DNA from 4 places in the Massilia sp. PAMC28688 genome. Region 1 is predicted to be linked to each of the others. Evidence: predicted binding sites of a transcription regulator. Region 1 holds the regulator's gene; each other region holds the start of a gene.
The links. The regulator sigma-54, encoded in region 1, starts transcription at its own class of promoters, with help from an activator protein. The targets are predictions, from matches to a motif close to TGGCANGNAANCTGCTTT.
Positions count from the first base shown of each region.

Region 1 (5,618 bases):
TCCAAACAGAAAATGGCCGCATGCGGTATCATCAAGGGCATGCGCATTGTTCTCATTACAGGTATTTCCGGTTCAGGTAAGTCAGTAGCTGTCAGGGTACTTGAGGACTCTGGATACTACTGCGTTGACAATCTCCCGCCCGCCCTGCTGCCAAGCCTGGTAAGCGCGCTCATTGCCGACGGTACCGAGTCGCTGGCGGTGGCAGTCGACGCCCGCAGCGCGCAATCGCTGGTCGAGCTGCCGGCCAATATCCGCATGCTTAAGGACGATGGGCACGACGTCAAGGTCATGTTCCTGACCGCCAATACCCATTCGCTGGTAGCGCGCTTTTCCGAAACGCGGCGTAGCCATCCCCTGTCGCACCAGCTGCGGCCCGACGAAAATCCCGCCTCGCGCCGCACCCTGATCGAATGCATCCTGGAAGAGCGCGAACGGCTGTCCGCCATCGAGCAGCTGGGACATGTGATCGACACCTCCGAACTGTCGGCCAACAAACTGCGCGCCTGGATCAAGGAGCTGGTGGCCATTGAGCGCGCGCCCATCACGCTGTTCTTCGAGTCGTTTGCATTCAAGCTGGGCGTGCCGCTGGACGCGGACTTCGTGTTTGACGTGCGTGCGCTGCCCAATCCCTACTACGACCTCACGCTGCGGCCGCTGACCGGCATGGACGCGCCGGTGATTGCCTTCCTCGACGCGCAGCCCAGCGCCGCCGAATTGCTGGAAGATATCCGCGCCTTTATCGCCAAGTGGCTGCCGTCATTTAAGACCGACAACCGCAGCTATCTGACGGTGGCGGTAGGGTGTACCGGCGGGCAGCATCGCTCGGTGTACATGGCCGAAAGGCTGGCCGCCTACTTCAGCCCGACCGAGCGCGTGGTACTGCGTCATCGCGAACAGAGCTAGTCCGCCCGCCACAGTCCGCAGGGGCCGCCCCCTTGAAGATCAGCCTTGCAAGTGCCGCAGCGGATGCGCGCTGTCCGGCCACACCGGCATGAAAAAGCGCGCCACCATGTCCTCGCTCACCTGCTCCAAAGTCGGCGGATTCCACTTCGGCGCATTGTCCTTGTCAATCACCAGCGCGCGCACGCCTTCCAGCACTTCGCCGTGTTCAAAGTTGTGCCGCACCATGGTGCGTTCCATGCGCAGGCAGCCCGCCACATCGAGGCCGGCACCGCGTACCAGCAGTTCGCGCGTTACGCACATCATCAGCGGTGAACGCTGGCGCATGGCGGCCAGCGCCTTTTGCGCGAAGGCACTGTCGTCGCCTTCGAGCGACAGCATGATGGCGGCGACCGACGGGGCGCCGAAATGGCGGTCGATGTCAGCGCGCGCTGCTGCCAGTTCACTGCTGCCAGACTGTCCAGCAAACGGCGCCGCAAAATTGCTGATCGCCTCGCGCAGCTGCGCCCCTGGCGTGGCGTCGATGAGCGCGCCAAGCGCTGCCATCTGCTCGTGCGGCACGAACAGGTCGGCCAGTCCCACGTACAGCGCATCGGCCGCACCGATGGTCAGCCCCGTCAGCCCCAGGTAGTTGCCCAGCTGCCCCGGCGCACGGGACAGGAAGTAGCTGCCCCCCACATCGGGAAACAGGCCGATGTTCACTTCCGGCATGGCCATCTTGGTTTTTTCAGTCACGATGCGGATGCGGCAATCCGGGCCGCCCTGCGCAATGCCCATGCCGCCCCCCATGACCACGCCATCCATCAAGGCCACGTAAGGCTTGGGATACAAGTGGATCAGGTGGTTGAGTGCGTATTCCTCGGTGAAAAAGTCTTCCAGCAGCGCGCTGCCTCCCATGGGCGTGGCATGACCGCACTCATGGAAAAAGCGGATGTCGCCGCCGGCGCACAGCGCCTTGGGACTGCTGCTGCCGATGACCACCGCATCGATCCCGGCGTCGTCACGCCACGCCTCCAGGATGGCGGTCAGGTCGCGCACCATCTGCAGCGACAGCGAATTGAGGGCCTTCGGGCGGTCGAGGGTGATGATGCCGGTTCGGTCGGCAACGCGATGCAGGACGTATGTGCTCATGGCAGGCAGTAGGAAAGAGAAAAGAGCGCTATTTTACCGCCGCACTGGAGCGCCACCAATTGCTTCCGGCAAGCCGCCCGGGCCCGCACCTGACCAGGGCGCCGGATGCTGACCGCGAACAGCAAAAAGGCGCCCTCGCGGACGCCTTTGGCTGTGGAACCCGGTGCAGTTACACCGCTTCCGGGCTCTGCTCTTCAGGCATGTGCTTGATGGCCTGGTGATTGTGGTCCTGGACCTTGCCCTTGTACTTCATGACCTGGCGGTCGAGCTTGTCGACCAGGCAGTCGATGGCCGCGTACAGGTCGTGGGAGAGGCTTTCCACATAGACAGTTTTGCCGGACAGGCGCAGATTGATTTCGGCCTTCTGGCGCTTTTCTTTTTCAGTGAGATTGTCGACGGTGAGAATCACGGCGATATCGATCACCTGGTCGAAATGGCGCTTTACGCGCTCGAGCTTGGCTTGTACGTATTCACGGATGGCTGGTGTCACTTCGAGATGATGTCCGCTAATTGTGAGATTCATACACACTCCTAAAGATGGTGTCACTTTCAGTTCATGCGCGTGCGCAGAGGAACAAGGCTTACCACCTGGCATTGCCAGGCAATACTGCAATCTACAGACACTTTCGGAGACTGACGGGCGGGATTTTGAGCGCTTCCCGGTATTTGGCAACGGTCCGGCGCGCAATGACCATACCCTGTTCCCCCAGCATGTCCGCAATCTTACTGTCGGATAATGGATTTTTAGGGTCTTCTGCTCCTGTCAATTGCACAATCAGCGCGCGAATCGCCGTCGAGGATGCTTCTCCCCCCGCTTCGGTGGCGACGTGGCTGCCGAAAAAGTACTTCAACTCAAACATGCCGTGCGGGGTCAGCATGTATTTCTGCGTGGTGACACGAGAGATGGTGCTCTCGTGCAGACCAAGTGTATCAGCAATTTCGCGCAGCACAAGTGGGCGCATGGCAACCGCCCCGTGCGAAAAGAAATTGCGCTGGCGCTCAACAATTGCCTCCGAAACACGCAGGATGGTGTCGAAACGCTGGCGCATGTTTTTGATCAGCCACTTCGCTTCCTGCAGCTGCGCGCTCATCTGTCCTTCGCCCTTGCCCTGCTTGAGCAGGCTGGCATACATATTGTTCACCCGCAGGCGCGGCATGACTTCATTGTTGAGCGATACCGACCAGCCGCCCTTGGCCTTGCGCACGATCACGTCCGGCACCACGAAGTCCGACACGTCCGACGCGAACACGGCGCCCGGATGCGGATTGCACTGGCGGATCACGGCCTGCGCCTCGCGCAGGTCTTCGTCATCGCAGTCGAGGGCCTTTTTCAGCTTGTTGAATTCGCGCTGCGCGAACCAGGCCAGGTGCTTGTCGACGATGGCCAGGGCCATGCGCCGCGTGACCAGCGGTACGCCCGGCATGGCCTTGATCTGCAGGCACAGGCACTCCGAGGCCGAACGCGCCCCCACGCCCACCGGGTCAAAGCTTTGCAGCAGCGCCAGCGCGGTCTTCATTTCGTCGAAGTCGATCTCCAGTTCGGCCGGCAGGCGTTCGTGGATCTCTTCCAGCGTTTCGGTCAGGTAGCCATTGTCGTCGAGCGCATCGATGATCAGCTCCACCAGTGCGCGGTCGCGCCCTTCGCTCACCGTTACCCGCATCTGCTCCATCAGGTGCTCGCGCAGCGTGGTCGACGACGCTTCCAGCTGCGGGCGCGAGTCTTCATCGTCCGAGCCCTTGGCACGGGTCTGTTCGCCCCAGTCGGCGTCGCCTTCCGGTCCCTGCGGCGCTTCGCTGTCCGGCGCATCGCCACCCTCCGCTTCGGCCGGCGCCGGTGCATCCTGGGCGCCCGGCTCCGGCGCCGCTTCGCCCGGCGTGGCATTGCTGCCGATGGCGCCGTCGGCCAGCAGGCGTACCGAGTGGTCAAGCGGATCGTCCAGGCGTTCGAGCAGCGGATTGTCGGTCAGCAGCTGCTCCAGTTCCTGGTGCAGCTCCAGCGTGGACAGCTGCAGCAGCCGGATCGACTGCTGCAGCTGCGGCGTGAGCGCCAGGTGCTGCGAGGTGCGTAGTTGAAGTGACTGTTTCATCGCTTACATGCGGAAGTGTTCACCAAGGTAGACGCGCCGTACCGATTCGTCCGCGATGATGTCGTCTGGCCGTCCCGACGCCAGCACCGCACCCTGGTTGATGATGTAGGCGCGGTCGCAGATGCCAAGCGTCTCGCGCACATTGTGGTCGGTGATCAAGACGCCGATGCCGCGCTCTTTCAGGAAGCGCACGATGCGCTGGATCTCGATGACGGCAATCGGGTCGACGCCGGCAAACGGCTCGTCGAGCAGGACAAAGCGCGGGTTGGTCGCCAGCGCGCGCGCGATTTCCACGCGCCGCCGCTCGCCGCCGGAGAGCGACATGGCCTGGCTCTCGCGCAGCTTTTCAATCTGCAGGTCGGCCAGCAGGTTGTCGAGGCGCTCGTTGATCTCGGTCTTGGAGAGCGATTTGCCATCCACCTTTTGCAGTTCGAGCACGGCGCGGATGTTTTCTTCCACTGTCAGGCGCCGGAACACCGAAGCCTCCTGCGGCAGATAGGACAGGCCGAGCGTGGCGCGGCGATGAATCGGCATGGTCGAAATATCGACCCCGCTGATATCGATACTGCCCGCGTCCGACGGCACCAGGCCCACGATCATGTAGAACGAGGTGGTCTTGCCGGCGCCGTTGGGGCCCAGCAGGCCCACGACCTCGCCGCACTCCACCTGCAGCGAGACGTCGCGCACCACCAGCTTTTTGCCATAACTTTTCTGCAGCCCGCGAACGATCAGCGTGCTGCCGCAGCGTTTCGGTTCCATGCTCAGGTCCCCGGCGACTGTGACGGAGCCGGAGCCGGAGCCGGAGCCGGAGCCTGCGCAGGCGTCTCCGTTGCGGCGCGCGGCCGGCGCGGGGCGATGATCAATTGTCCGCGGCCGCCGCCAGGCTTGCTGGCGCCGCTGGCATCATTGCGGGCCGTGAATACCTCGCGCAGACTGTCGTAGGAAATGTATTCGCTCTGGATTTCGTCAGTCAGGCGCGTGCCTTCCAGCTGGCGAATGCGGGCGCCGGAAAACAGCTTGACCAGGGCGCTGCGCTCGTCGTACTCGATGCGCGCCGCCTCCCCTTCCACCCACAGATTGGGGCCACCGTCGCGCTTCTGGCGGAAGGTCGCAGGCTTGCCACCGTTGCTGGTCATGGTGATCTGCATGTAGTCGTCGGCCGTGCGCTTGATGACCACCCGTTCGGCGCGCAGCACCAGCGTGCCCTTGGTCACAATGACGTTCCCGGTCAGGATGGTGGTCTGGTTGACTTCATCGACCACCAGGTCGGTGTAGTCGATCACGGCGGTCTTGCCCGCGTCTGCCTTTTCGGCCGAGGCGGACAGCATGGCCAGCCCCATGACGGCGATTGCGATAATTTTTTTCATGTTCTTGTCAGTCTGTTTGTTTGGTCTTGCCCGATGCTAGCGCGCCGCCGGTGGCGGATACACCATCCTGCCGCGGCCCATCGTGATCTGGCGCGTGGCGTCGTTGGCCTGCATTCCCATGCCGGTAATGGTG
Region 1 is NZ_CP080378.1:1,359,449-1,365,066, forward strand. It holds gene rapZ (RNase adapter RapZ) at 40-903, shown strand; gene KY495_RS06045 (enoyl-CoA hydratase/isomerase family protein) at 943-2,031, opposite strand; gene hpf (ribosome hibernation-promoting factor, HPF/YfiA family) at 2,201-2,554, opposite strand; gene KY495_RS06055 (RNA polymerase factor sigma-54) at 2,646-4,118, opposite strand; gene lptB (LPS export ABC transporter ATP-binding protein) at 4,122-4,877, opposite strand; gene lptA (lipopolysaccharide transport periplasmic protein LptA) at 4,880-5,485, opposite strand; gene lptC (LPS export ABC transporter periplasmic protein LptC) at 5,522-5,618, opposite strand, start outside.

Region 2 (5,618 bases), 2.4 Mb from region 1:
TCCTGCGCCATCGCGGGCGTGGCAGTCTTGCCGGTGCCGATGGCCCACACGGGCTCGTAGGCAATGACGATATCGCTCATGCGCTCGCCAATGGCGTCCAGCACGGCCTGCAGCTGGCCCGCCACCACGGCGCTGGTCTGCCCTGCTTCGCGCTCGGCCAGTGTTTCGCCCACGCAGACGATCGGGGTCAGGCCCGCTTCGAGCGCGGCGACCGTCTTGTTGGCCACCAGTTCGCTGCTTTCGCCATGATAGGCGCGCCGCTCGGAGTGACCCACAATGACGTAACCGCAGCCAACGTCGGCCAGCATCGATGCCGACACTTCGCCGGTATAGGCACCGGCAGCGTGCGCCGACACATCCTGCGCGCCCCAGCCGATTTCGCTGCCCGAAAGCAGCGCCTGGCACTGCGCCAGGTAAGGCGCCGGTGCGCACACGGCGCAGTAAGCACTGTTCTCACCGAGGCCTTCGGCAATGCCAGCGAGCAGGCTTGCATTCGTTGCAAGGCTGCCATTCATTTTCCAGTTACCTACGACGAGTTTGCGGCGCATACCAATCCAAATTTAATTAACCCGCTATTTTAACTCCCGCGCGAGGGCTGGTCAAACAATAGGCAAAACCTGGAGCATGATCTTGCCGATATGGGTCGACGTTTCCATCAGCGCGTGCGCCTGGGCCGCCTGCTCCAGCCCAAAGGTGCGGAAAATGACGGGACGGATCTGGCCGGCTTCGATCAAGGGCCAGACTTTTTCCTGCAGGCGCCAGGCAATGGCTGCCTTGAAGGCGACGGGGCGCGGACGCAGGGTGGAGCCGCTGATCGACAGGCGCCGGCGCAGCACCTGGCCCAGGTCCAGGGTGGCCTTGGCGCCGCCCAACAGGGCAATGAGGGCAATGCGGCCATCGTCGGCCAGGCAATTGATTTCGCGTGCGATGTAGTCGCCGGCCACCATGTCGAGAATGACATCGGCGCCCTTGCCCCCGGTCAGCTCCTTGACCACGGTGACGAAATCTTCCGTGCGGTAGTTGATGCCGCGCTCGGCGCCCAGCGCTTCGCAGGCGCGCGCTTTCTCGTCACTGCCGGCGGTGGCAAATACGCGGTGACCGAGGGCAGCTGCCATCTGGATGGCCGTCACGCCGATGCCGGACGTGCCGCCTTGCACCAGCAGGGTGTCGGCGCCGGACAGGTGGGCGCGGTCGAAGACATTGCTCCAGACCGTAAAGAAGGTTTCCGGCAGCGAGGCCGCTTCCAGGGCGGACAGGCCGGCCGGTACCGGCAAGCATTGCTGCAGGGGCGCCGCGCAATATTCGGCGTAGCCACCGCCCTGCACCAGTGCGCACACCAGGTCACCCTTTTTGAACGGGCTCCTGGACAGGTCGCCGTCGACTATCTCGCCTGCCACCTCCAGGCCCGGCAGGTCCGAGGCGCCGGCCGGCACCGGGTAGTGCCCCAGGCGCTGCAGCACATCCGGACGGTTGACGCCGGCCGCATGCACCCTGATCAGGACTTCGCCGCTTGCCAGCTGCGGGAGGGGACGCTCACACAGCTGCAAGACTTCCGGACCGCCTGATTGCTTGATTTCAATCGCACGCATGGTTGCTCACGTCAAAACCATGATTGTACGGCGATGGCGCGGCGCGCGTGTTTTCCGCGCGCGTCAAGCTGGATGTCGGGAAACCTTACATTCTATATAGGCAATTGTTATTATGAATTTTCAAGTAATTGATTTTTAAAAAGTTTTTCTTTGTGGCATGCTAATTGCTATCCCGTATGTACACCATAACAATCAAGGGGTTTCCATGAAAAAGTACATTATTGCAGCGGCCCTGTGCGCAAGCGCAGCCGCATCCTCGCACGCAGCACCCGTCACCGCTTTTGAAGTCAGCAACGTCAATGCCTACACCAATGGCAGCTGGGCCTTCGGCGAGCGCTTCACCGTGGGCGCGGAAGACATCAGCGTGCTGTCCCTGGGCGCCTACGATGCAGGCGGTGATGGTTTTGTGACCGCCGGTGGCATCCAGGTTGGCCTGTATCTCGAAGGCAGCAACACCCTGCTGGCATCGACCAGCGTCCAGAGCGGCGACACCCTGAACGGCTTCTATCGCTACGCCTCGGTGGCACCAGTGACCCTGTCGGCCAATACCAGCTACCGCCTGGTGGCAGTGAGCGGCTCGGACGCCTACACCTACACGTCCCCGGTCACCAGCGCCCCTGGCCTGACCTGGCAAGGCTACACCTACTGCTCGAGCACCAGCCTGACCGGCTCGTGCAGCGCATGGACCGGCACCGATACCACCTGGATGGGCAACTTCCAGTATGAAATCGCCGGCCAGATCGGTGAAGTACCGGAACCTGCAAGCCTGGGCCTGCTGGCCGTTGGCGGCCTTGGCCTGGCCATGGCACGCCGCCGCAAGCGCGCCGCCTGATAGTTCTGGCAGCATGCACAAAGCCGCTCATTGAGCGGCTTTTTTTTGGTGCCTGCCGGTCGCCTTCCTTTGCCCCAAGGTGGCGGCGGAACCCGGCATTGCCGCCTCAATCCTGGCGCAGGTAGGGCGCGACGTTGGTGGCAATGGTGCGCAGCTCGGCTGGCGTCAGCGGCAGCTTGCTGAACGCTTCCCACGACTGGCGCGGGCGCAGGTTGGTGCCCACGGCCGCGTCGGTGCCGTACAGGATGCGCCCCACCCCGGCACGGCGGATGCGTTCGACCAGCTTGGCCGCATGGGCCGGCGCAATCTCGGCGTCAGCCACCGACGCCACATCGAACCACAGATTGCGGGTGCGCGGATCGCGCGCCGCGGCAGCATCGGCCATGACGGCCATGGCCGCGTCCGATGGCGGGTCATCGTAGCCGGGGCCGGTGCCTGCCATGTGGGCCAGCTGCACCGGCACGTCCGGCACCAGCGGCATGAGCTGCTCCAAAAACACCCTGGCCTGGTCCGCGCCGTACGGCCGCTTGAGTGAAATCGACGCGCGCATGTGGACAATCAAACCCATGCCGTGCCCGTTGGCGGCGCTGAAGAACTGCTTGAGCTTGGCCATGTGTTCCGGCTTGTCCACTTCCACGTCCGAATTGCCAAAGTGGAGCTTGATGGCGCGGCCAAAGCGCGCCTCGCCGGCGCAGCGCGCCAATTCGGCCAGGGCGTAGTCCTTGAGCGGATTAACGCCGCACATGGCCTTCAGGCGCCCGGGGAACTTCTCGGTTTCTGACAGCGTCCAATCGTTCTCGGCCTTGACCTTGTCGTACTCGTTCTCGATCTTGCGCTTGGGGCTGCCATACATGTAAGCCACCGACAGCACGGCTGCGCGCCGCGTCCCGGCCTGGTCGAGCAAGCCCACAATATCGGCCGCACCCAGATAACTGGGACTGCCCGGCGGCAGGCCCACCACGGCCACAATTGCCGGGCTAAACAGGTGCTGGTGATGGTCGGCCAGCGGCGCCGGCGCGTTCGCCGCCTGCGCCAGGACCGGCGCCATGCTCGCTGCCAGCGCCGCCAGGATGGTCCACTGTGTCAAACAACGCCTCATGCATTTTCTCCGGTACGTGATCGGGTGGGTAAGGGGGTGCCGGGGCGCCACGCTCGCGACATGCCGAGCGCCTCTTCGATTTGTTCGGGAGTCATGCGCTTGGCGATCTCGGCGCGCTGCTCGAGCGCACTGGTGTTGCCGCCGGCGGCGGCCAGGCTCCACAGCATGTAGGCGAGCACTTTGTCCTGGGGCAGCCCGGCCGCGTGATAGCGGTACATCAGGGCCAGTGCGTGCTGGGCCCCGGCATGGCCTTTTTCGGCGGCGCGCCGAAACCAGGCCACGGCCTGGCGCTGATCGGCCGCGACCGCATTGCCCGTGTAATACATGGCGCCCACCACATACTGGGCGTCGGCCTTGCCCTGCTCGGCCGCCTTGCGGTGCCAGTGCAGGGCCTGGCGGTAGTCGCGCGCCACGCCGCGCCCCATGTAGTACATCAGGCCCAGCAGATGCTGGGCGTCGGCGTGGCCGGATTTGGCCAGCGGGGTGATTTCCTTGAGCGCGCGCGCGTACTGCCTGGCGTTGTACGCCTGGGCGCCTTCCTTGAAGCCTGCCCATGCGTTGCCGGCAAGGCAGATTGCGATGGTGACCGCAACAAATAGTGTTTTCATGTCTCGGTGTCGGGGCCAGGGTGCCAGGGTCGCCTTACTTCCAGTTGACCGAGCCAAGGCCATTGACGTTGACGCTGCGGGCCACCGGCTTGCCATGGACCGTGACCGATCCCATGCCGGACAGATCGAGCCGGACGTGCTGGCGCGCCCATACCGTGGCATTGCCCAGGCCCGACAGGTCGAGCTGGGCACTGTCGACCGGGAAGTGCCTGGCGTCCAGGTTGCCAAGTCCGCTCAGGCTGGCCCTGAGCCACTTGCCGCTGCCGCGCAGGCGAAGCACGCCGGCGCCGCGCAGGTTCAGGTCGATGCCTTCGGCCATGGTGCCGTGGATCTCCATGCTGCCCACCCCGCCCAGCACGGCGTTGACCAGGCGATAGGCGCAGTGGACCTGCATGGCCCCCGCACCATCGAGCTTGAGGTCCAGTTCGTCGCCGGAAAAGCCATGGATCTCGGCCGTGCCGACGCTGTCGGAGGCCACTTCGCGCAACTGTGGCAGGGTCAGCTCGGCGCGCAGCAACTGGCGCCGCGACAAGCGCATCACGCTGCCCTCGGTGGCGATGGTGATGGTGTCGCCCTCGACCTGGGTGCTGGACCTGGCCATCAGTGCCTGGTCGCCCGAGATGACCAGCGTGGCTGCCGGCCCCTGGCGCAGCTTGAGGTCGACCAGGCCTTCGAGCTTGACCCGCGCCACGCGCAGGTCCAGCGTGCGCGACTGCGACACGGTATCGTCGGCACCGGCCAGGCAGCCCCCGGACCAGCCAAACACGGCCAGCGCCAGCACAAGGCGGGATAAATACGTCATACACTCTCCGGACAGCGATTGCGCTATCGTTATCGTTGCAAATTCACGCGCGCTGGTGCTGACACTACCAGCATCACGCGGGGTTTTCCAGATTATTGTGCGGCAGCTTTTTCCGCAAGCGTCAGGCGGCTGGCGCTGATGGTGACGGCCTGCACCTTGCCGGACTGGACGCTTGACTCCGTGGTCACGGGGCGCGAGGCGGTCGCAATGCCGCTCATGCCTGCAAGGGCCAGGGCGGCGACAAAGATGGCTTCCATGTTGTTGGCGATGTTCATGATGGTAATCCCGAAGAAGTGTGCGCGCTGGTGCGCCGATGTAGTCACTATAGCCACGCCGCCCGCGCGCCTCCACCGGATTGCGACGAACTGCATTTTTGGCCACCCAGTCGACGAAAAGCGGGGATCAGGCGATACTGGCGCACTTTCACCTTGCAGAGCTCCCATGCCCGATCCGGTCACCCCAGATTTCTACGACGCCATCGTGGTGGGCAGCGGTCCGGGCGGCTCGGCCGTGGCGCGCGAACTGGCCTTGCGCGGGCGCCACGTACTGATCCTGGAACAAGGCAGCGCAGAAGCGGTGACCGGCACGCTGGGACAGATGGCCCGCTACGCCGCGGTGCCGGGGCGCGGCGCCTTTGTGCACCGCGACGCTTCATTGCTGGTCCAGGGCACGGGCGCCGGCGGCAGCT
Region 2 is NZ_CP080378.1:3,714,291-3,719,908, reverse strand. It holds gene tpiA (triose-phosphate isomerase) at 1-548, opposite strand, end outside; gene KY495_RS16725 (NAD(P)H-quinone oxidoreductase) at 600-1,589, opposite strand; gene KY495_RS16720 (PEP-CTERM sorting domain-containing protein) at 1,795-2,421, shown strand; gene KY495_RS16715 (amidohydrolase family protein) at 2,528-3,520, opposite strand; gene KY495_RS16710 (tetratricopeptide repeat protein) at 3,517-4,128, opposite strand; gene KY495_RS16705 (GIN domain-containing protein) at 4,163-4,930, opposite strand; gene KY495_RS16700 (hypothetical protein) at 5,023-5,205, opposite strand; gene KY495_RS16695 (GMC family oxidoreductase N-terminal domain-containing protein) at 5,372-5,618, shown strand, end outside.
Region 2: the regulator sigma-54 is predicted to act here: its motif matches at 1,743-1,760, upstream of KY495_RS16720 (PEP-CTERM sorting domain-containing protein).

Region 3 (5,618 bases), 610 kb from region 1:
CAAGAGGACCCGCGGAGGGCGCCACTCTGCCCGCCATCCTTCAACGGATACTCTATTAGCTCTCCAGTCCGCCCGGCATGTTTGATGCGCTTTAGCTTGGCCCGACTGTACGAGGTGCGGCACCCGGCGCAGCAAACATCCCTGATCGCCATCGTTCCCTTAATCGAGTTTGGGTGAACAATACCGCTGAAAGTGAGGGTGCGCAAGGCTTCGCGCGGAGCGCCTTGTCCTGGGCCGTGTTCCAGCCCCGTCGAATATACCGCGCAAAACTTGAGCCGACGCGTAACGGGATCGTAGGCAACGCTCTTGACCGCGGCCGAGACCGGTTCTGTACTTCCATTAGCCACGCCAATGTGCACCAGCGTCCGTTCCCCCTTGCTGTACAGGCTAATATTGTAGCCCGCAAGAAAATGCGGGTCGTCTTTACCTTCGGTTACCATATTTGTGTAGAAACCGATAAGCCGTGTTTGGGCTGGTTCTGCAGCAAACGCGGAAGAAGTAAGTAAGACTGCCAGCAGCGAAACAAAAAAGTTCATCCACAGACCGTCCTTTTTTTTCAGCAACCATTGAATAATTAGCATGCGCTGGCCAGGGAAGCGAGCTATCGCAACTCGGCGTTGGCGCACAGCGATGCTGTTCTGGCACAGCATGAGGCAACCTTTGCTCTGGTAACAATTAGAGGCGCGTTCCGCACAGCAAGTAGAGCCCTCGCCGGCAACGTGACAACGCCGCGCTTGCCTGCCCTTGGCTCGCATCGCTAACCGGATTGAGTGCCCTTAGGGGCGCTCCGGCGAACAGACTAGTGGTTTCACGACGCAATCGTAAACACTATACTCAACAGCATGAGCATCGCACCGATCATTGGCAACCTGAAAATCCATAGTTCGATGATTCGCAAGGTGGAGGGAGTTCCATCGATACGGTTAAACGCCCGCGTTGCGAACACAGTTGCAACCAGAACAAGCAGGATTTCAGCTGCAATAAGCACAATGGCTTCGCCCAGACCGGCACCAACACAACCTGCGTTGCGGCAGGCGCTCGCGGAACTGCCGCCGGACGAGACTATTAATAGCGCAACCGCGAGGAACATACACAGCCACGAGACTATACGATTAAATTCCATTGGACGTCCTGTTACGCTAGCATACGAAGCCGTTTGAGGGGCCTCCCTCCGACTTCCTCAAAAAACGAATCATCGTACCGCCGGGTGAGTTTTTTAACAATGTTTTTCGCGGCGCTTCATCCTGGAAGGGCATCCGGACCGTTCACCGAGGTATGCGTTTTGTCAGTTGATTCCAGCTTCAAGTCGATTTTCTTGAGTGCAGCCACTGGCGATTTTTGATCGCGGCTATGTCATTCAAGTGGGCGTTTCGTTCTTGCTTCGCCGCTGGCTTTTGCCTATCGGTAGTTGCTTCTGGCGCATAACGAGTAAGGCCGCTACACTCAACCCTAATAAAGCGAGACTGCCCGGCTCTGGGACGTTATTCGTGGGAAGGAATGAAGGAGTAATCCGAGTTACGCCATCGTAATATCCGCCACTTTGATCCAAATAGGCTGCAAGATCTGCGTTAACTGTTCCTTTGCTAGCCGTGCCAACGTGCGAACCAGCGAAACTGCTAAAAACACACTCACTATAGCAGCCGTAAATAGTGCTATGGTAATTCGCTGTGTAGGAAAAATTCCCTTGTTTGCCGCGCGAAAACGAAACAGCGAAAGTAGTAAATTGGTCTCCTCCAAAGTCACTGAAAATTGAAAAATTCGTGGGGCCGTTCCTTCGGAAGTAAGTACTAGCGTCTGTAAGGCGAGTAGAACCTTCGCCACCGATGGGCTGAAGAACCATTGTGAAAGGTGTGTCCCGCGGATAGTCCTCGATTGGCAAATTGACATAGAAGTAGGAGATTGACTGGTCATCATCTCTCTGAATAAAATAACCGGATAATGGGCCGCCAAATCCGTATTGGGTATAGCCGGCAATAGCGTTGCTAGAAAATACCGCAAACGCGGCAAGAGCGATAATTTTTTTCATGATGAATTAGGTTTAGGGGGTGACGGGGACTGCTACATTGCTGGCAAGCAAATAACGAGCCACATCTACTTATTGGCTTGAAAACACTGAGTTGCGTCGAAAATTGCCAGATTTGTGCCTCGAACTGTAAAATATCCCGACACTATTGAATGACGAGATAGCGAAACTATTACGATTAGCGAGATAACGGTTCGCGGTTTCAAAGACCGCCCGTGCTTCAGTAAGGGGACGAAACAGCACATAACATCCAAGTTTCATTCGTAGAGAATGTTTTTGCGAGTACGCGTGACGTCCGCCCGTACTGGGCTGTGATTCCTGCCCTCTCAAGTGCTCTGCGTGGAATTTCACAGCCATCCACGGGCTCGTCGATCGTTCGTGCATGCGCATCATGCTCCTTTTGCTTTGGCTAGATCCACGAGGGGAGTAAGCAACATCAGCATTTCTTGCGAATTGACTTGACACCTCCTGCTCGCCTGCACGCGGTGATCTACTGGAAGACGCATCCACCCAGAGCTCGCTGCTCCACGCCGCCTTACCTCTTCCTGACAAATACCCCTCGACTGTTGTTATCCCGCAGACAGCTTTGTGTCCACAATTGACATTGCGCTGGCGACGTCCCAGTATTGCTTTAACGTTTTAGCAATCTTTCATCGGGAGTTCCATGCACGACGCCTTCACGCCCAAACAAACCCTCATTGCCGTGGCTGTCATCGCCCTCTTCAGCAACGCGCCGGCCCAGGCGCAGGTCCAGCCCGCATCCGTGGCGGAAGCGGCCACGGTGGTAGTCACCGGCACCCGGGTTGCCAACCGCACCGCGCTCGATACCGCCTCGCCGGTCGACATCATTTCTGCCGATTCCATCAAGAACGCCGGCACCACTGAACTGTCGCAGGCGCTGTCGATCGCCCTGCCTTCGCTCAATTTCCCCCGCCCGGGCCTGGCCGATGGCACCGACACCATCCGCCCCGCCACCCTGCGCGGCATGGGTCCGGACCAGACGCTGGTGCTGGTCAATTCCAAGCGCCGCCATACGTCGTCCCTGGTCAACACCAACGGCACCATCGGGCGTGGCTCGGCCTCGGTGGACCTGAACACGATCCCGACCGCCATCATCAAGACCATCGAAGTGCTGCGCGACGGCGCCGCCGCCCAGTACGGTTCCGATGCCATCTCGGGCGTGGTCAATCTGCGCCTGCGCACCAACCGCGAAGGCGGGGAAGCGACCATCAGCTACGGCGGCCGCGTGACCGAATACGACTTCATCGTTGGCACCCCGCCGGCCGGCGCCCCTTATGGTGTACAGAATTCGCGCAAGCGCACCGACGGCCAGATCGGCACGGCCAGCATCTGGAAAGGCTTGCCATGGGGTGAGACCGGCCACATCACGCTGGCAGCAGAAATCAAGGACCAGCGTCACACCGAACGCAGCGGCTACGATGTGCGGCGCCAGTACCCGGTGCCGCCCGGCGGCGGTTTCGATCCGCGCGAAACCACCATCAACCGCTTCAATGCCTGGTATGGCGAACCGGAACTCAAACAGGCCACGCTGTTCGTCAACGCCGGCAATACCCTGGCCAACGGCGCCAAGATCTATGGCTGGTCGAGCTACCAGCGGCGCGATGCAAAGTCCGCCGGCCAGTTCCGCGGCCCGGCCGACGCGCGCAACATTCCCTCGATCTACCCGGACGGCTTTTTGCCCATCATCGCGCCGGTGGTGGACGACTTCAGCGCCACCGGCGGGGTGAACTGGACGCTGGAGCAGTGGGACATGGACATGTCGCTCGGCTTTGGCAACAACAAGATGATGTACACCATCGAAAATTCGCTCAACCGCTCGCTCGGGCCCACCAGCAAGACCGAATTCGATGCCGGCGGCTATTCGTACAATCAGCTGGTATTGAACCTGACCGGCGTGCGCACCTATGCCGTGGCCGGCCTGGCCTCGCCCCTGAACGTGGCGGTGGGCATGGAAGGCCGGCGCGAAGGCTACAAGCTGTATGCGGGCGAGCCGGACTCCTACCGCCAGGGAAACTTCCCGCTGCCTAACGGCGGCATCGCCGCGCCGGGCGCCCAGGTGTTTCCGGGCTTTCAGCAAAAGGATGCCATCGATGCCGCCCGCACGGCCGTGGGCGCGTTCGTGGACGTGGAAGCGAACATCACCGACAAGCTGCTGGCCTCGGCCGCGATCCGCGCCGAGCATTATTCCGACTACGGCAACAGCCTGGCCGGCAAGCTGGCCAGCCGCTACGACTTCAACAAGTCGTTCGCCCTGCGCGGATCGCTGCAAAACGGCTTTCGCGCGCCTTCGCCCCAGCAGCAATATTTCACCACCACCTCCACCAATTTCCTGAACGGCGTGCCGTTTGAAATCACCACGTTCCGCCCGACCGATCCTGTGGCCGCATTCCTGGGCGCCAAGCCGCTGGAGGCGGAAAAGTCCGTCAACCTGTCCCTGGGCGCGGTCATGCGCTTTGGCAGCGTGAACCTGACGGTCGATGCCTACCGGATTGATGTGGAAGACCGCATTGTGCTGTCCGAAAACCTCAACCAGCCGGCGGTGCAAGCCTTTCTGCGGGCCAATGGCTACGCCGGCGGCGGCGGGCGCTTCTTTATCAACGGTGTCGATACCACCAACGAAGGCGTGGATGTGGTGCTGGCATGGCCCATGAATGCTGGGGCGGCAGGCAAGTTTGATTTCACGCTGGCAGGCAACTTCAGCAAGACGGAAGTGACCAAGGTGCCGGAGCTGGCAGTGCTGCAGCAATTTGAGCCCGCGCCGCCCCTGTTTGCGCGCGTCAACCGCCTGACGATCGAGCGCGGCCAGCCGCGCAACAAGATCAATGCCAGCGTCAACTGGAAGCTGGGCGACGCCGGCATCACGCTGCGCGCCACCCGCTATGGCGAAGTGCTCTCCCCGGGCACGGGATCGGCGCCGGACGTGCTCATTTCGCCCAAGACGATTGTGGACATTGAGTCGCGTTACGCGCTCAGCCGCCGCATCAACCTGGCGTTCGGCGTGGAAAACATCAGCGACGAGTATCCGGAATCGGTACCGGTATCGATCAATGGCACCGGCAATACGCCCTTCCCCAACTACGCGCCGTATGGCCGTGGCGGGCGCTTCGTGTACGCAAGGGCCAGCTACACGTTCTGATCTGCGTAGCGCCGGCCCGCCAGGCCATGCGGGCAATCATGGTGTCACCTTGACGCATGCGCGGCCAGGGTGACAGCCGCCATCGCTTCTTTACTTGTCCTGCTTGCGGTGCATGAGCATGGTGGCGGCAAACAGGCCGACGGCAAAAGCGCCGTACACCAGCGCCACCGACTCCTTGGACAGGCGCTCGTCAAAGCCCGGCTGCAGGCGCTGCGGCGTGAGCTTGTAGTCGGTCAGGCAGGCCACCGCGGTCGCCGCTGCAGACGTGGCGAGGGTCGCCGCCACGCCCTTGTTGTCGAGCTTGCGTCCCAGCAGACGCTCGAACAGCACGCCCCAGAAAGTGGCGCTGGCATGGTGGATCAGGTAGCCGGTGACGGTATAGCGCAGCGACGGGCCGTTGTGGTTAAAGGCCTTGTCGCCCCAGATCCAGTGACTGAC
Region 3 is NZ_CP080378.1:1,972,186-1,977,803, reverse strand. It holds gene KY495_RS08900 (hypothetical protein) at 1-581, opposite strand, end outside; gene KY495_RS08895 (hypothetical protein) at 809-1,123, opposite strand; gene KY495_RS08890 (PEP-CTERM sorting domain-containing protein) at 1,358-2,026, opposite strand; gene KY495_RS08885 (TonB-dependent siderophore receptor) at 2,688-5,180, shown strand; gene KY495_RS08880 (hypothetical protein) at 5,271-5,618, opposite strand, start outside.
Region 3: the regulator sigma-54 is predicted to act here: its motif matches at 2,071-2,088, upstream of KY495_RS08890 (PEP-CTERM sorting domain-containing protein).

Region 4 (5,618 bases), 2.5 Mb from region 1:
CAAGACCGTGTTCTTTGGCCTGGCCGTGGCCGTGATCCCCACTGCCGCCATCCTGGAAAACTACCGCCTGGGAATCGTGTCGCCCTCGACCGTGCAGCCAGGCGCCATGCGGCTGCTGTTTGTGCTGTTCGTCATCGAGGCCGCGTCACTGGCCATCAAATATATCTGAGGACTGCATCATGAATGAAAATGACGCCGAGTCGCCCGCCGAACCGGTCGCCCATGTCGAGATCAAGGCCGTGATCCTGCTGGTGCTCATGGGGGCGCTGGTGCTGACCTTCCTGCTCTACATCATGTACGCGCGCGGCGTGTTTGAAAATACCCAGCGCCTGATACTGCTGTCGGAAGACTCGGAAGGCGTCATTCCGGGCATGGATGTCACGTTTTCCGGCTTTCCCATCGGCCGCGTGCAGCGCGTGGAGCTGGCGCCGGACGGCAAGGCGCGCATTTTGGTGGACGTGACACAGAAGGACGCCAAGTGGCTGCGCTCGTCGAGCGTATTCACGGTCGAGAAAAGCATGGTGGGCGAAACGCGCATCCGTGCCTATTCCGGCATCCTCACCGATCCGCCGCTGGAAGACGGCGCGGTGCGCACCGTGCTGCGCGGCGACACGGCCGCCGAAATTCCCAAGCTGGTGGCGAGCGCGCGCACGCTGCTCGAAAACCTGGACAACATGACGCGCGACGGCTCAGCGATCAACAACACCCTGGCCAATATCGAAGCGGTGACGGGGCGCTTCAGCGGCAAGTACGGCATGCTCGGCGGCGCGCTGGGCAGCGACGACGAGGCGCGCAAGATGCTGCAAACGCTCGACCGGGTGGACGCGCTGCTGATCAAGACGGACCAGCGCGTGTTCGGCAAGGCCGGCGTCATGGATGATACCCAGGCAGCGGTACGCCAGCTCAACGTGGTGCTCAAGGATGCCAGCGCAAGCCTGAAGAAGGTGGACGCCGTGCTGGTGGAGGCGCAGGCGGCTGCCAGCAATGCCAAGGATGCCACCCAGGACCTGGGCGCATTGCGGGCGGAAGTCGATGCCAGCCTGCGCAAGGTCACCCGGCTGATCGAGGAGATCAACCGCAAGTGGCCATTTGCCCGCGAACAGGAGCTCAAGCTGCCATGAAAAACCTCGCTTTGATGATTGCAGCGGTTCTCGCTGCCGGCTGCGGCAGCAAAGCCGTGCAGCCGGACTGGAAGACCAACGCCGGCTCTTCGCTCAAGGCGTACAGCCAGGCCTACCTGAAGGGCGAGAGCACGAGGGCTGATGCCGAATTTGCGCGCGCCCGGAGCGAAATGGCCAGTACCGGCCGCCCGGACCTGGTGGCGCACGCGGAGCTGTACCGCTGCGCCACGCGCACTGCGGCGCTGGAGATGGACGATTGCCCCGGCTTCGCCGCGCTGGTGCAGGACGCCACGGCGGCCGAACGGGCCTACGCGCAATACCTCACCGGCCGCTGGGAGGGACTCGATGCCGCCCTGCTGCCAGAGCAGCACCGCGCGGTGGTGCAGGGCAGGGGGGCGCTGTCGGCGATTGCCGATCCGTTGTCGCAACTGGTGGCAGCCGGGGTGCTAATGAGGGCGGGCCGCGTCACGCCGGCCGATATTGCTGCGGCCACCGCAACCGCATCGGCCCAGGGCTGGCGCCGGCCATTACTGGTGTGGCTGGGCGTGTCGCACCAGCGCGCCATGGCGGCGGGCGACACGGCAGAAGCGGCGCGGCTGCAGCGCCGCATCGATCTGGCGGCAGGGACCAAGTGATCCGGCGCCTGGCACTGGCATGCGCGATTCTTGCGGCGTCTGATGCGCTGGCGGCCCCGAGCCAGTGTTTCGGGCGGGCCGCTGCGGGCCGGCTGGAACACGGCGTGCGCCTGCCCCTGGCCGGGACCAACTACACCTCGTACAGTACCATCGCCGCTGTCCACGCGGGCATCGGCCAGGTGATCCTGGACCCTGCCTTCACGGTGCAGTTGCTGGCAACCCGCCGCGGCCCGTATCTCCAGCGCCACGTCAAATTTATGAAAGGCAAGCCGTGGGTCCGGCATGACGAGCATTACCATGTCGACTTCGCCGTGCCTTGCCGTCCCTGATCCTTGACCTTACGTGCGCGCTTTCATGGCGCGCGGCCGGCAGCGCGGTTGTCGCCAAACTTTACACTCGTGCAGTGCTCGCGCCTGCTATTGACCCGTGGCGCCACGAGGGCTGTGAAAACTCCTGAAGTGGCATGAATATTGCTAATCGCCATCTTTGCGTTCAGGCGCCCGCCTGGCGCATTCAAGCTGTCACAGTCGCGCCGGCGGCAACATCCACCTCCGGCGCACATTGCTGACTAACTGTTCGGAGAAGAGATGAAAAATTATATTTCCGCAATATTTGCCGCTGGATCGCTTATCGTTGCTTCGCAGGCGTGGGCCTCGCCAACCCTGACCACCTTCGGGTCCAGCGCCCAGACCGGCGTATTTGACTGTGCGTGGAACGCTGCCCGCACGGCCTGCAATCTCGTGTCAAACGATGATTACAATGGCACGACCGTGCACCGGCCGACGGGCGTCTTGTCGCAATCGAGCGACGCGCGCGGCAGCGCATGGGCCAGCGCTGAAATCAGCACAACGTCTTATCTGCCTTCATTGCACGCCTACGCCTACAGCAATCCGGCGGCCACCGGCCCGTCGAACACGAACTATGGCGGCAGTTCCTGGGCCGACGCCAATGTATGGGGCGTTCAGGGCTATACCTATACTGGCGACACGCCGTTTCTGCTGACGTTGACAGCGACGCTCGATTCCGTCTTTTCCCGGCCCAACGTGGACCGCCAGGGTAATCATTCGACCTTCCAGGTCAGCATTTTCGACACGAGCGGATATTCTTTCGGATATTCGGACAACGGTCTGGCAGGGGAAGAACTGTGTCCCATCCTGTTCGCCGGACCGGTCCGTGGCCGCTGTCTGAACATGCCGGCAGTCTTCGCCAGGGGTTCAGAGACCTTGTACGACACCGGGATGGTCTCGACGACCGTCAACTATCTGCTGACGCCAGGGCAGAGTTTCTTTGTCGGCGCCTTCCTGGACGCGAGTGTGTGCTGTGGCGCCACCGTCGATTCGAGCCACTCGCTCAATATGCTGTTCAACGATGCGACGCTCCTGCGCAGCTTCGCTGTGCCAGGCGCCGTGGTAGCAGTGCCGGAGCCGGCCAGCTTGCCTGCCGCGCTTCTGGCGCTGGGCATTCTCGCCGGCATGCGGCGCCAGACGTGGAGAAAAGCCGCCGCCTGACCTATAAAAGTCATATCGCGGCCGTGCTGCTCATGCGCTCGGTCGCGCCCGCTTCAGGGCCGGCGTAACTCGAATCGCCACTCGCGCCCGCGTGGCTTGTAAATCCACATGAGTGGGTTGAAGGCGATGAAGTCCTCGTCTTGGTACTGGCGGATGGCGCTCATCGCCGTGCGGGCAGATTCGGCCAGCGCCCGGTAGGACTCCCCGAAAGACGCTTTCGACATATCGATTTCCGTTTCGTTGATCATCATGCCGCCTCCGCGCATGGCTGTGGTGATGGCTTCCACAGTGGCATTCAGCGTTTTCACGGCTTTGATGCGCGCTTGCCGCGATTCTGGCATCGCACTGATGTCGAAGTCATCGAACCGGGTGCCGGGATCGTCGTGGCGCAGGTCCGATGCCGGTCCTTCGACCAGATTCCAGCCGCGCCAGGTGACCCGGTTGAACAGGGTGACAATCGCGTCATTGTCAACACGTACGTCAGTGACAAAGTTAATGGCAAGGTTGGTCGCGCGGGAGCGCTCAATGCCGTACAAGTTCATCATCATCTCGACAATGGGCTTGCGGTCAGACGTCTTTTTCGCAAGCGCTACGGCAAAGTTCCAGAAAACCTTGAGCTGCTCGAACGAGATGTTATGGTGCAGCGCGAAATTGTCGAAGGACTTTGTGGTACGGCCGTCCGTTGCATTGACCGGGTACACGGTTTTCCAGGGCATGGGCTTGCGAGGACGGTAAACATAGACGTTTTTCACGCCCACGGCAGGCGAGGGGCCGTGCGTTGCTTCGTACGAAGCCTTCAACATCTGCTGCTTGCCGCCGTATTTGCCCATCAAATACAGGTATTGGCGCATATTGTCCTTGGCCTGCTCCTGGCCGTCGCCGGGGTCGACGTTAAGCTGCACCATCTCGATCCCGTCCGTCACAGTCGCCATTTTCTGGCCTGGCAGGGTCCTGGCCGCGAGTTGGCCAGTGGCATGATCGACGGCGTAGATCTGGCACAGCATGACCGCATCGCCCGATGTCTTTTTGCCGGCCCAGGAGTCGGGCATGTCGCCGCGCTGATTATCCTTGCTGAAGAACCCCGTGCTTGTCAGCATGTTTCACTCTCCACAAAAAACCCATGGGGAAAACGCAAAGTGCAAGCATTGCACATTGGTCGCTGTGGTTTTCAAAGGGTCTCTCTGGAAGAAACCGGCCGCGCGAGTGGCTCAGTGCAAACCGTTTCTTATTCGCAATGCAAGCTTGACTAAGCCTTAACTCTGATGGGCGTTTGTCGACGTCGGCGCGTGCATGTCGTGACGCGCCTTTGCAGCCTGCCCCGTCAGGAAAATGCCTGGATGTGACGACCGATTTATTCGAAGCGCACGAACGTGCTGCAGGATTAATTTCTTACGGCTATATGAAAACCGTTGCCTTAAAAAAAGTGTTGTGAATGCAGCAGCGAGGGGCTTCACCGATCAATTGTCGCAGTACAATAAATCATAACGTCAAACAATGTACAAGGGACGTTCATGGCTTATCGAAATTTCCGACTGGCTTTACTGGCGAGCGTGATGGCAGCCGCCACCATTTCCGCACAGGCTTCCACGGTAGAGGTACCGCTGGAAAGGACACGCTTACTGGCGCTCCAGGACGATCCGCAGGCGCAATTCGACCTCGCCGTTTATCACGACAAAGGCATTGGCGTTGCACTCAACAAGATGGCAGCGGCCCAGTGGTACCAGAAAGCCGCCAGCCGGGGGCATAGCAAGGCACAGTACAACCTGGCACTGCTGCACATCAATGGCGAAATTGGCCCAGTCGACCATAAATCAGCCTTGTCATTGCTGACCGCGGCCGCTGAGCAGGGACTGGCGGCAGCGCAATATAACCTGGGCGTGATGCTGGCCAACGGCATGGGCACGGCCCGTGACCCCAAGGCTGCCGCTGCGTGGTACGAAAAGGCGGCAGCCGCGGGCAATATGGACGCGGCAGTCAACCTGGCGTCCATGTTGCGCACCGGCCGCGGTGTTGAGAAGGATCTTGCGCGATCGGCAAACCTGTACCGCAAGGCAGCCGAAGGCGGCAACGCCGTGACGATGGAGCGCCTTGGTTATCTCCATGCGACCGGCCAGGGCGTGCCGAAGGACGCGGTGCTGGCCACCAAATGGACGGCAATGGCGGAGCTGGCAGGAGTCAAGCCGCTTGAACGGGACAAAATCATCTCGGCGACGCCCTGAATTGTCGTGGCAGCGCATTGTGGATAGCAGTGGCCGCCACGGCCGCCTGGCCTGCTGCCACGCTAATTTGATTCAATCCCTTGACCACGTCGCCCACGGCGTACAGGCCCGGCACAGTGGTACGCTGGTGCTCGT
Region 4 is NZ_CP080378.1:4,330,287-4,335,904, forward strand. It holds gene KY495_RS24325 (ABC transporter permease) at 1-169, shown strand, start outside; gene KY495_RS19305 (MlaD family protein) at 180-1,121, shown strand; gene KY495_RS19310 (hypothetical protein) at 1,118-1,756, shown strand; gene KY495_RS19315 (hypothetical protein) at 1,753-2,085, shown strand; gene KY495_RS19320 (PEP-CTERM sorting domain-containing protein) at 2,344-3,264, shown strand; gene KY495_RS19325 (hypothetical protein) at 3,318-4,361, opposite strand; gene KY495_RS19330 (tetratricopeptide repeat protein) at 4,818-5,483, shown strand; gene KY495_RS19335 (NAD(P)/FAD-dependent oxidoreductase) at 5,464-5,618, opposite strand, start outside.
Region 4: the regulator sigma-54 is predicted to act here: its motif matches at 2,216-2,233, upstream of KY495_RS19320 (PEP-CTERM sorting domain-containing protein).